One region of the Peribacillus sp. NPDC097264 genome, then DNA from elsewhere that is predicted to be linked to it. Evidence: riboswitches for the same ligand, from Rfam matches in the RefSeq annotation. Region 1 holds a riboswitch; each other region holds the start of a gene.

Region 1 (3,150 bases):
CACGACCTACGTTTGCCGAACAATGCATTGGAAGGATTTCTTCTTCCGGAAGTAGGTAGTTCATGATTGAGAAAATCGATTTCTTCATTTCACCTGCGTATTCAGTTCCACCGATTAGGATAGTACGGCGTTCGAATGATACCATGATGAACGTTTCGGATTGCGTTCCATCAACTGCTGGATCCGCTTTGAAATTAGGTGCGGAAAGGATGGTGAATTCTGCTTCATGCCCTCTTAGTTCTTCCTCATTCGGACGGATGAACAATGTATGAGCAAAAAGGTTGTGCCAAGCATATTCATTAACCACTCGGATAGGAAGGCGTGATGATTCGTCTGCTCCAGCAAAACCTTTGAAGACAAAGACTTCTTCTTTTGTCTTTAAGTAATCCACTACTTTACTATATAGTTTATTGAATACTTCCTCGGAAATGGGTTGGTTCACTGGGCCCCAGTCAATTTTGTCCTTTACAGAAGCTTCTTCCACAATATATTTATCTTTAGGTGAACGGCCTGTGTATTTGCCCGTTTCAGCTTTTACTGCGCCGGTTGAAGTTAAAACGCCTTCATTTCTGCTTAATACTTTTTCCACTAATTGAGGAACTGAGAGTTGAGTTTGCACATTATTTCCTGCTAATAATTGGTGTAACTCATTAACGTCAACAGAATTCATATATGAGATACCTTCCTTTGTTTAAGTTTTTATAATACAATTAGTATAACACATTGGATTAAATAGTCTATACTATTTAACTTTTTTTGTGAATGAAAATGGAATAGTCACATTAATCAATTATCTCACTTCGAGTGTAACCTTATGTATAGTGCGGGCATATACTTGCAGTGAGTCATCCTGGATGGATGTTTTTGAATCTGGTTGAATCGGGAGACGATCTGGATGAAGTGAATCTAGGATGTGAAAAACGATTGCTGCCACAAGTCTTTGTGAAGTCCCGTTTTAGGATTAGTGTACCTTTTCATTTATAATAGGAAGAAAAGAAGTGAACAACCATTTATGTAACTGAAAAAGGGATGAATATAGGGGTTCGGATGGTATGTTCATTTTGTCTGATTTATCCATTGTAAGTCAATGGTCTTATCTTCTTAGTTTACACTCTTTAAGAATACTATTTATATTCCGGCTGTGCCAGATAAAAAGTTTTTTTATTTTTCATTGGGGAAAAATGTTCTATTTAGAAAAACATTGACAAATTCAGACTAAATACGATAGTATCTTAAATTGTACGGATTCTCTTATCCCGAGTTGGTGGAGGGACAGGCCCTTTGAAACCCAGCAACCTGCCATATTGAACTTGACTCCAAGGTCAATCGCCGAAAATAAAGCGATGAACCTTCAAGGAATAGTGGTGATGGTGCTAACCTGAGCAAGGTAAAAAACCCTTGAACGATAAGAGTGAAAGGATAGATGATAGAATTTTTAAACCTTTCCTCATTTGCCAGGGAAGGTTTTTGTGTTTTTATTCATTAATTCTGTGTCTATGATTGAAACTAATAAGGGAAACGAGTTCCGTAAAAGATCAGGCTCATGCCTACAACATACTAACTTCCAAGGAGGAAATAAGATGTCAAAGAAACGTCTATTTACTTCTGAATCTGTGACAGAAGGCCATCCGGATAAAATTTGTGATCAGATTTCAGATTCCATTTTAGATGCAATCCTAGCTAAGGATGCAAATGCGCGCGTTGCGTGTGAAACAAGTGTAACGACAGGTCTTGTACTTGTTGCTGGAGAAATTACAACATCGGCTTACGTGGATATTTCACGCATTGTCCGCGATACGATTGCAGGTATCGGGTACACTCGTGCGAAATATGGTTTCGATGCCGAGACTTGTGCCGTGCTAAGCTCGATCGATGAGCAGTCTGCTGATATTGCAGCGGGTGTTGATAAAGCATTGGAAGCACGTGAAGGTACGATGTCCGATGAGGAAATCGATGCTATCGGTGCAGGGGACCAAGGTCTTATGTTCGGATTCGCGTGCAATGAAACGGAAGAGCTTATGCCACTTCCCATTTCATTGGCTCATAAGCTATCATTCCGTCTTTCTCAAGTTCGTAAAGATGGCACGCTAAGTTATTTACGTCCTGATGGAAAAACGCAGGTAACGGTTGAATATGATGAAAATAACCTACCTGTACGTGTAGACACAATCGTCATCTCCACACAACATGATCCTGAAGTGACACTTGAACAAATTCAAGCCGACTTAAAAGAACATGTGATTAATGCGGTCGTACCGGCTGACTTAATCAATGAAGATACAAAATACTTCATCAACCCGACTGGCCGTTTTGTAATCGGCGGACCTCAAGGGGATGCTGGTCTTACTGGCCGTAAGATCATCGTTGATACGTACGGCGGATACGCTCGTCACGGCGGCGGTGCTTTCTCTGGTAAAGATGCGACAAAAGTGGACCGTTCTGCTGCATATGCCGCTCGTTACGTTGCGAAGAACATCGTAGCTGCTGGCCTGGCTGACAAAGCGGAAGTGCAATTGGCCTACGCAATCGGTGTGGCTAAGCCTGTATCCATCTCAATCGATACATTTGGAACGGGAACAGTAAGTGAAGAGGTGCTAGTGGAATTGGTAGAAGCGAATTTCGACCTACGTCCAGCTGGTATCATCAAGATGCTTGACCTACGTCGCCCAATCTACAAGCAAACAGCTGCATATGGTCACTTCGGCCGTACAGATGTTGATTTGCCTTGGGAGCGTACGGATAAAGCAGAAGCTTTAAAAACACAAGCTAAAGCGTAAATCATATGAGAAAAGGTGCCTTGCTTTAATGCAAGGCACCTTTTTTGATGGGCAAAAATAGGATTAAATATGGCTTCCTAGGGAATAATTCAAGGAATCCTATTTTTAGCTAAGCGTTTTTTTGTATCATACGATTGGTGTTACTTTATTCGGTCAGCCTGTTTATAGAGTTGTCCTTTTTCAGCATATTCCCGGACAATGCGATCCATATCCTGGCGATCTTCCTCATTAATTTCACGAACGACTTTGGCTGGCCTTCCAAAGGCTAAGGTGTTCGGCGGGATAACCTTTCCTTGGGGGACAAGGCTCCCTGCGCCGATGAAGGCACCTTCACCGATTTCCGCTCCATCAAGGATGATCGAACCCATGCCGA
Region 2 (3,150 bases), on a different contig from region 1:
GTAGTGGCGTTGTAGTTGTCATATGTATATCTCCTTATAGGGCTGAATAGGAAGGCAATGTATATTGCTTTACGGCTTCTATCACTGCTGAAATATTCAGTTCTTTCCGATTTTTGATTATATGGGCCCCGATTTTCAAGGTAGCCGTTTTAGCTGTAATTCTAGTTTCTTTATTCTCAATGCCATTTAAATCAGCAACATGAGATAGGCCAATGGTTCTTCGAATTAGTTCACATCCTGCAAAGCCATATGCATCACCTTTAAACTTGTTGAGTACATATGGAAGATAACCTTCGATCTTACTGTAAGGACTTTTATTTTCAGAATTCCACAGGTTCGTATAGGTTTCTTCAAATGTATTCCAAAATTCCTGAAGATGAGTAAAGATTTCTTCCTTCCCAGTGGCCTCGCGTGTTACTGCCTGGAATAGGAGATTCGCCATGTATTGTCCAAGGTCAAATCCAACAGGACCATAAAAAGCGAATTCAGGGTCAATTACCTTTGTTTCTGTATCACTTGCAAATATACTTCCCGTATGTAAATCGCCATGAAGAAGGGCCTCCTGCTCGGATTCGAAGCTTTGTTTTAACTTAGCCACTTCCAGTATTAAATCAGCATCTTTCCATATAGACTTGGCAGCCTCCAGCAACTCAAGCTCAAACTCGCCTGGATGTTCCTCCAAAAAAGGATCCGTGAAAATGAAAACCTCAGTAATCTTGCAGAGTTCTGGATTCGTGAAGTTCCGGGCAACCTCTTTTTTCGCTGCCGGTTCCAAATGAAAATCAGACGTATAAAAAGCGGTCTTTGCAACAAATTCACCAATGTGTTTGGATAATAGAGGGAAATGATCTCCTTCAATTAATCCGGTCCGGGCGATTTTCAAGTGTGATAAATCTTCCATGACGGTGATTGCAAGCTGTTCATCAGAATAATAGACTTGTGGGACAAGTTCGGGACAATAGCTTCTGAATTGAATTAATGCATTCGCTTCGATAGCCGATCTTTTTAAAGTCAATGGCCAGCTTTCACCAAGAACCTTTGCGTAAGGAACTGCTTGTTTGATGATGACTCCTTTATTTGTTACGGGATTTGTAACGTGAAAAACATAATTTAAATTTCCGTCACCGATTTCATTACATAGTAATGAGTCATCTGAATGCAGTAACCCAAGTTTCTTCGTTAGGTCAATTGCCGTTTCGTTTGTCAATAGCTTGAAATTTGATGGTTGAGTCATTGTTATCCCTCCAAGTACATTAAAAAATATGAAAAAGCCCCTTTCCCATAGAAAGAGGCAGAAGCTTCACTTCGAACCTCTTATCTCCCAGAAAGAATTCTTTCTGGTGGATTTGGCACCGTGCTCTGTGGATATAATCCGGCGGAATTCCCGCCCCATTTCACAATGGTATTACAGTCGGTTGCTGGGCTTCATAGGGCCTTTATCCCTCAGCCTGCTCTTGATAAGAGTATTGTATTTATTTTCAGAAAATTAATCTCGAATGAATGATATCAATATTTCAAATAGTTTGTCAATGGTAAATTAATAAAACTCGGGCCGCCGATCTTCGAAAACGGGTATTTTATTTCTTGCTTCTCCTACTTTTTCTAAGTCAAGGGTGCCGAGTAGAAGTTCTTTTTCTTCACCAGCCTCACAAATGATTTCTCCCCACGGGTCGATGATGATGGAATGTCCGGCAAAATGATTATTTCGGTCAGAACCGGAACGATTCACAGCCACAACGAATGCTTGATTTTCGATTGCCCTGCTGATTAACAGTGCCCTCCAATGATGGAGCCTAGGCTTTGGCCACTCGGCGGTCACGAAGATAACCTCCGCACCTCGTACCGTATGGGCCCGTTGCCATTCTGGAAAACGGATATCATAGCAAATGAATCCGGCGCAAATCTTTTCATCGAGGGAGAATAAGCCATCTTTTTTGCCAGGTTGTAAGTAATGGTGTTCATCCATCAATTGAAACAGATGGAGTTTATCATATTCTTTAACCAGTTTGCCTTCTTTATCGATGATGAGCATTGTGTTATAGATGCCTTCCTTAGTTTTCTTTGCAATCGAGCCACCGATTATGTTAATGTGGTGTTTTTTTGCAAGGGCTTTTAGAAAGGTAATGGTTTGTGCTGCTTCTTCGTCTGCAATTTCATGTAATCTCGTTAAGTCATAGCCGGTTGTCCATAGTTCCGGCAGCATGACGATGTCCGGTTTAGACTGTACAGCTTTTTCAATCCATTGTTTTGCCACCTGGAAATTTATATCTGGCTGTCCAAAGGCAATGTCCATTTGTAAACAGGCGATTTTCCATTTCATCATTTAAAACCTCCATATGTAAAAAAGTACTTTACAAGATTAAGATAAACATATATCATTTGTGACTATAATTTCAAGAAATTTCAGAGAAGGTGCAAAGATGGTGCAATTCGAAAAATCCAGACTTCTTCAAGAGCTTCCAAAGCAGTTTTTTGCTTCTTTAGTCGAAAAAGTTAATAACATAACATCAGAAGGCAAGGATGTCATTAATCTTGGGCAGGGAAATCCAGACCAACCGACTCCTGAACATATCGTGAAGAGCCTGCAGACAGCAGCAGGAAATTCCATGAATCATAAATATTCTCCTTTTAGGGGGCTTCCCTATTTAAAAGAAGCTGCGGCCCTCTTTTATGAACGTGAATATGGCGTCAAGCTAGATCCTAAAACGGAAGTGGCGATTCTTTTCGGTGGAAAGGCTGGTCTAGTCGAATTACCGCAATGCTTGTTGAATCCAGGCGATACAATTTTAGTGCCTGATCCGGGCTATCCAGATTACCTGTCAGGTGTAGCGTTAGCCCAAGCTAAAACGGAAATTATGCCCTTGACCGAAGAAAATGATTTTCTTCCCGATTATAAGGAAATAGATAAAGAGGTTTTTGACAAAGCGAAGATGATGTTCTTGAATTATCCCAATAATCCCACAGGAGCATCGGCGTCAGCAGAATTCTTCGAAGAAACGGTTTCCATGGCAAAAGAACACTCGATATGTGTGGTCCATGATTTCGCATATGGTGCAATTGGGTTCGATGGGAAAAAACCGGTAAGCTTCCTTCAAGCAGAAGGATCAAAAGAAGTGGGGATAGAAATTTACACCCTTTCTAAAACATATA
Region 3 (3,150 bases), on a different contig from region 1:
GGGAAAGTTTTCAAGCACCCCTTATAGTTAAAGGAATGGAAGAACCTTTCATGGGTGTCTTTATCAGAGCACCTTTTGCCGTTGGCGTAGGTGAAGATGTGGAGATATTAGCAAATTATGACGGGAAAGTAGTGGCGGCTAGACAAGAACAGGTTCTTGTCAGTTCGTTTCATCCAGAACTGACCGGTGATCAACGATTTATACAACTTTTTTTAAAAATGGTGAAAGACTCAATCAATAGAGTTGAAAAGCTCTAAAAATCCTGCCCTAACGGGGCAGGATTTTTAGTCAATGGCATAATACGATTCTTATTAGTGTTTCAAAAATATAAATTCCAATTAAGTTACTTGACTTTTATTTTTCTGATAATTAAGATAATTAATTGAAGTTGCTTAACTGGAAAGGACCCAGATCCTTTGCAGATTTTACATACAGGAGGAATAGATATGAGCGAAATTATAATTTTATCAGGCAGCCCTGCTATACCATCAAGAACAGATATTTCATTAAAATATATCCAAACGTTGGTGGAAAAAGAAGGATTTACAACGAACTATCATTCTATTACCGAGTTTTCTGCAAACGACTTATTCCAAGGTCGTTATGATAGCGAGGATATTCTAAGACTTTCAGAAAAGATTAAGCAAGCTAATGGTATCATTATTGGTTCACCTGTCTATAAGGCATCTTATACAGGAGTGTTGAAAGCTCTAATTGATTTATTACCCGAGGGCGCGTTTAAGGATAAGCCAGTTTTGCCCATAATGGTTGGGGGAAGCAACAGGCATTTATTGGCTATAGATTATGCGCTGAAACCTCTTATATCAATATTAAAAGGGGAACCGATGCAGGGGTTATACTTTGTGGATAAAGAAATCGATAAGCAGAATCCAAAACATCCGATTAAGGAAGTGGAATTACTTGATCGTACAAAGAGTCAAGTAAAGGAATTTGTAGAAGCCATACAAAAAAGAAGAAATTGATGATTTCTTCTTTTTATCTTGACCCTTCCCATCAACGAGTTAAGTTATAGGCTACTTTAAAGGTTTATTCAAGCTTGTTCAGGATGAATGAACCTTTTTTACTGGCTTAACAAATCACTGTAACAAACTTGAACTATTTGTGTATAATAATTGAAGTTAAACCAAAATATTAAACCAAGTTAATTTATATGAAAACTCCATTGACAATGATTTGATATGTGTTAATATTTAAAATAATAAAACTTATCAAGAGCGACGGAGGGATTTGGCCCTTTGAAGTCCAGCAACCTGCATCATGAATGCAAGGTGCTACATCCAACAAAATGTCATCATTTTGGAAGATAAGGTAAATAAGATTACCTTATCAATCTTTCCATCTTGGCATGGAAGGATTTTTCTGATTGATTTTATTAATTTGGGGGAATTCATTTACAAGCTGATCATCTTACGACAAGCTAGTCGACGAGTTTTCTTAAAGGAGGAATAGCCTTGGAAAAGGAAAATCAGCTGGGGGAAATATTTGAAAGGCTGCAAGAAATGCTAAAAACTATGAAATATGGATCCATAACCCTTATCGTTCAGGACGGTAAGGTTATACAAATGGAAAGAAACGAAAAATTGAGAATTAAATAAATGGACTGCTGACTAGAAAACTAGAGGTGGATTTAGCTGATATAAATAGGAAACTATTGGTTAAAGCCGCCTTTTTCATTATAAGAAATGGTGTTTCAAAGGCTTTCAAAGATATCTGCTGTACCATAGGGTGATTCTTAAAAGGGGGTATAGAGTTGGCAGAGCTAGTGGACTATGAAAATATTGATACAGCGACATTACCTTCGTTCCCGGAAGATAGCGATACAAAAGGCGCGTTAGAAGTATTGGAATGGGCAAATTCAGAGTACGGAGATAAACTCATTTATGCCTGTAGTTTTGGGATTGAAGGAATTGTACTGACAGATTTGCTGGCAAAGGTTAATCCTTCCGCCAAAATCGTATTCTTGGATACGGATGTTCATTTCGCTGAGACTTACCAATTAATCGAACAAGTGAAAAATCGTTACCCACGGCTTTCCATTGTAATGAAGAAACCGGAAATGACATTGGAAGAACAAGCCGCTGAATTTGGTGATGAATTATGGCTTCATGACTCAAATCAATGCTGTAACATCCGCAAAATTACGCCGCTCACTGAAGTATTATCAACAGCGACGGCTTGGCTCTCGGGACTGCGCAGGGAGCAATCGGAAACCCGTGCATTGACTGAATATATAAACAAGGACAACAAATTCAAATCTATCAAAATTTGTCCGCTCATTCATTGGACATGGAAAGATGTATGGCGTTATGCGCATAAAAATGGCTTACCATATAATGTGCTTCATGATAATGGATATCCAAGTATTGGCTGTAAAACATGTACAGCACCTGCCATTAATGCTGATGATCTTCGTTCAGGACGATGGCAAGGTGCCCAAAAAACAGAATGCGGATTACATTTATCATAATTATAAAAAATTCAGGGGGAAATCAGCATGACCATTAGCTTGCCGCACGGAGGAACATTAATCAATCGCTTTGAACCAGACTATGATTTAACTAAAATAGAACAATCCGTTGAAATTGATGAAATCTCATTAAGCGACTTGGAACTTATAGGGACTGGAGCATACAGCCCCATTGAGGGATTCTTTTCAAAAGAAGACTATCAAACAGTAGTAAAGGATATGAGGCTTAGCAGCGGGCATGTCTGGAGTATTCCTATTACATTACCACTTTCCGCTGATGTGGCAAACGCTCTTACAATCGGAGAAGAAGTAAAGTTAACTCATGAGGGCCAAACTTATGGAGTCCTTGCCGTTTCCGATATATTTACACCTGATAAGCAAGTGGAGGCAACTTTAGTTTATCAAACGGATGATGAGAATCACCCAGGTGTAAAAAATCTATATAATCGTGGCGATGTATATGTAGGTGGTAAAATCAAGCTTATTAAACGGATCGAGCGTCCATTATTCGAGGATCATTATTTAGACCCAGTTGATACCCGAAAAACATTTGAAGAAAAAGGGTGGAAAACGGTTGTCGGTTTCCAAACAAGAAACCCCGTTCACCGTGCCCATGAATATATTCAAAAAACAGCATTGGAGATAGTGGATGGATTATTCTT
Region 4 (3,150 bases), on a different contig from region 1:
CGTTTTATGTTTCAAGTCATCAATATATCCTTCCCCTTCTTTATCGCCCTTTCCATAAGTCAAAGAATCTCCAAATGCCATGACTCTTTGATCGTTTTTCGCATCTACTGCCTGAAACGCATAGGCAACTAAACAAATAACAAGTACAATAAAAAATAAGCCAACGATTTTCTTCATTTGTTTTGCTTCTCCTTTTGTATTCACTAGGAAGTATTTTATTTTTAAATACCCAAAAAGAGGACAAGCCTAACATTTGAATAACTTAATAAAAATTAAATTGCATGACGCACCTGTACTGGTGATTGGAATGCCATAATAAATGGATTGGAGCTTAATGATGAAGGAGTTTACAGAATTCAGGGAAGCAGTATTTGAGGATTTGCCTAAAATTATCGAAATTTACAATTCTACAGTACCTTCGAGGATGGTCACTGCGGATACAGAACCAGTTACAGTAGAATCACGGCTCAAATGGTTTGAAGAACATCATATTCTCAAACGGCCATTATATATGATCATACATGATGGAAAAACAGCTGGATGGATGAGTTTTCAATCTTTTTATGGTAGACCCGCATATGATTTTACCGCTGAAATTAGCATCTATATAGATGAGGAGTTCCGTGGGAAAGGAATTGGACAACTTTCAATCCAAAAGGCTATAGAGGTGAGTCCGAAGATAGGGATTAAGACACTTCTTGGATTTATTTTCGCACACAATGTACCAAGTATTAAGCTTTTTTCAAAATTCGGTTTTGAAAAATGGGCTCATTTACCGAAAATAGCAGAACTCGATGGAGTGGAACGCGATTTGGTCATTCTTGGTAAACGTGTCACTACATGACTTCCATTGCAAAAGGCGATTGCCTGGATTTGAATGGTCTGGGATGTACTGATTATTCGCTACAAACTCCCAGGAATTTTATATGTGTGACCGCATTCAATAAAGAATCCAACTCTTGACTTGCTTGAATGGTCACCCTGCTTGTCAAACCATAATTTTTTGCTAACATGATCATTTCTTTTCGTTTTTCTTCAATTTTTTCAACTGCTGTTATGTGAGGAGGCTGCAATATAACCACTTCCTATTTTTCAATTATTTTACATTTTCATCATAACCAAAACACTAGGTTAAATCAACCATTTCACGTGATTTAAATATGTTATTTTACTAGATGAATGTGACAAAATACCTATTAATCTTTTATCTTTTGTACTTTTTATGTCGATTTAAAAGGGAAAAAGCATTTGCCTTTACACAGCAAATGCTTTTTCTCTTTGATTGTTCACTATAGGTTAACTAAGTCATGCACTCTGGAGGTGACTCATTACCTGATTTATCTATAACAATCTTATATTCATCTTCAAGAGCTTTTAATGGAGCATCATAGAGATGCTTTTCATCAGAGGTTTTGTATACACCATTTGATAATAGTTCTTCTATCAACAATGCTCTCCTCTGTTCTTTTTTCTCGAAAAACTCTGCCATATGAATGGCCCCTTTCCTTTTATTCATATTTTCCACATATAATGCCCCTAATCTTATAGGCTTTGCTAAAGCCAAAATATATATACCTGTTGTACGGGATCCTTAAACCCTATTTGACAAAAATAAAAACCCCTTCTAATCCAAGAAGAGGTCGACAGAGGTCCGTTCGTCTCTTCTTATCTTCCAAGCGATTGCTTGTTGGAAGAAGCACAGTTCCCCGATGGGTCTGTTGCCGAGGTTTCATAGGGCCAAGTCCCTCCACCTCTCTGGATAAGAATACAGAATATAAATGATTTTGACATGATTTTATCCCACTTGCAAGGATAAGTCAATTGCATTCAAATAATTTTTAATTTTTATATTATTTTTCCGTGTGCCCTTTTAGCACAAGGTAAGACCATATCCCTATTTTGCTAATAACTATATTTTCCTCCAATTGACCGTGGGTTAGGTATGCTCCATTTGCCAATGGGGATTTTATCCTACTACCCCTTTCACGCCACAAGATACTCATAAAATTCTATTGGATTCAAAGGTTGCATTTTCCTTTTTATCTGATATGATGACAATAATCACATACGAAATACCACTAGGGGAGTCTTCTATAAGACTGAGATGGAATGATGTTCCGGACCCTTTGAACCTGATCCGGGTGATGCCGGCGGAGGAAAGTGGATGATATCGTCGTCGTATATTTGACTTCATCCATCTGCCCCGTTCCGTTTTCAGGAACGGGGTTTTCGTTTAATTGAATAATAAGCTGCTAGGGGAGCCATTAATAGGCTGAGAATCAAACCCTTTGTACCTGATCTGGTCATACCAGCGGAGGAAAGCAGGTTGAAAAAGGGATTCGTACATTCCTAGAACAGCCGCTTTCTATATGAAAGCGGCTGTTCTTCATTTTTGGACACTCCCCTCCTTTGTATGTGAATGAATTATAAGGGGGAAAAATCATGGCGAAAACCCAAATGAAAACTTTCAGTGCTAGACTTCACGAACGTTCAAAAGAAATTTGGAAAAAGAATCATACTCATCCTTTCGTTCAAGCAATTGGAGACGGGACACTATCAGAAAAGAAATTCGCCTATTACTTAAAGCAGGACTATATCTATCTTATGGATTATGCCAAGCTTTTTGCCTTAGGGACCATCAAGGCCACTAACCTTGAGATCATGACCAAATTTGCGAGTATTTTAAATGAGACTCTACAGGTAGAAATGGATTTGCATAGGAGCTACTGCAAGGAGTTCGGAATTAGTTCTGAGGAATTGGAAAATACCGAACCAACTCCGATTACCCTTGCCTATACAGGTTATATGCTCAATGCTGCCCATCATGGAACTTTAGCCGACCTTATTGCCTGCTTACTTCCTTGTGCCTGGGATTACTATGAAATTGGCTCGTTATTAAAAGAACAAAATGGTCCAGCACTAGAAACAAATCGCTATATCGCTTGGATTCAATCGTATGCATCCCCCGAATTCGCAGATGCGCACAAATGGTTGGCCAAGCTGTTAGACGAACTGACGGAAGATATGCCTGAAAAGGAATTGAAAAGATTAGAGAAACACTTTTTAATGACCTCCCGATATGAATATTTATTTTGGGACATGGTTCACAACGAACAGGATTGGCCGCTTTAAATGCTAGACACGGGTAAC

Evidence for each region. A riboswitch is a leader RNA that binds a small molecule or an ion and turns the genes downstream of it on or off. The one in region 1 is predicted to bind S-adenosylmethionine.
Region 2: another riboswitch for S-adenosylmethionine. It lies ahead of mtnK (S-methyl-5-thioribose kinase); the one in region 1 lies ahead of metK (methionine adenosyltransferase).
Region 3: another riboswitch for S-adenosylmethionine. It lies ahead of ACQKL0_RS09255 (YezD family protein); the one in region 1 lies ahead of metK (methionine adenosyltransferase).
Region 4: another riboswitch for S-adenosylmethionine. It lies ahead of ACQKL0_RS15340 (Fur-regulated basic protein FbpA); the one in region 1 lies ahead of metK (methionine adenosyltransferase).

What each region holds. Positions count from the first base shown of each region.
Region 1 covers NZ_JBNNSR010000006.1:287,467-290,616, reverse strand. The annotation lists gene pckA (phosphoenolpyruvate carboxykinase (ATP)) at 1-670, opposite strand, end outside; SAM riboswitch class I at 1,249-1,412, shown strand; gene metK (methionine adenosyltransferase) at 1,581-2,777, shown strand; gene ACQKL0_RS11865 (gamma carbonic anhydrase family protein) at 2,918-3,150, opposite strand, start outside.
Region 2 covers NZ_JBNNSR010000004.1:335,581-338,730, forward strand. The annotation lists gene mtnA (S-methyl-5-thioribose-1-phosphate isomerase) at 1-22, opposite strand, end outside; gene mtnK (S-methyl-5-thioribose kinase) at 35-1,240, opposite strand; SAM riboswitch class I at 1,312-1,464, opposite strand; gene ACQKL0_RS08750 (carbon-nitrogen family hydrolase) at 1,538-2,320, opposite strand; gene ACQKL0_RS08755 (pyridoxal phosphate-dependent aminotransferase) at 2,421-3,150, shown strand, end outside.
Region 3 covers NZ_JBNNSR010000005.1:86,855-90,004, forward strand. The annotation lists gene pdxT (pyridoxal 5'-phosphate synthase glutaminase subunit PdxT) at 1-257, shown strand, start outside; gene ssuE (NADPH-dependent FMN reductase) at 447-983, shown strand; SAM riboswitch class I at 1,224-1,331, shown strand; gene ACQKL0_RS09255 (YezD family protein) at 1,500-1,616, shown strand; gene ACQKL0_RS09260 (phosphoadenylyl-sulfate reductase) at 1,784-2,488, shown strand; gene sat (sulfate adenylyltransferase) at 2,516-3,150, shown strand, end outside.
Region 4 covers NZ_JBNNSR010000009.1:65,544-68,693, forward strand. The annotation lists gene ACQKL0_RS15325 (GDSL-type esterase/lipase family protein) at 1-177, opposite strand, end outside; gene ACQKL0_RS15330 (GNAT family N-acetyltransferase) at 338-844, shown strand; gene ACQKL0_RS15335 (aspartyl-phosphate phosphatase Spo0E family protein) at 897-1,073, opposite strand; gene ACQKL0_RS15340 (Fur-regulated basic protein FbpA) at 1,301-1,564, opposite strand; SAM riboswitch class I at 1,663-1,766, opposite strand; TPP riboswitch at 2,071-2,176, shown strand; TPP riboswitch at 2,245-2,337, shown strand; gene tenA (thiaminase II) at 2,443-3,132, shown strand; gene thiW (energy coupling factor transporter S component ThiW) at 3,133-3,150, shown strand, end outside.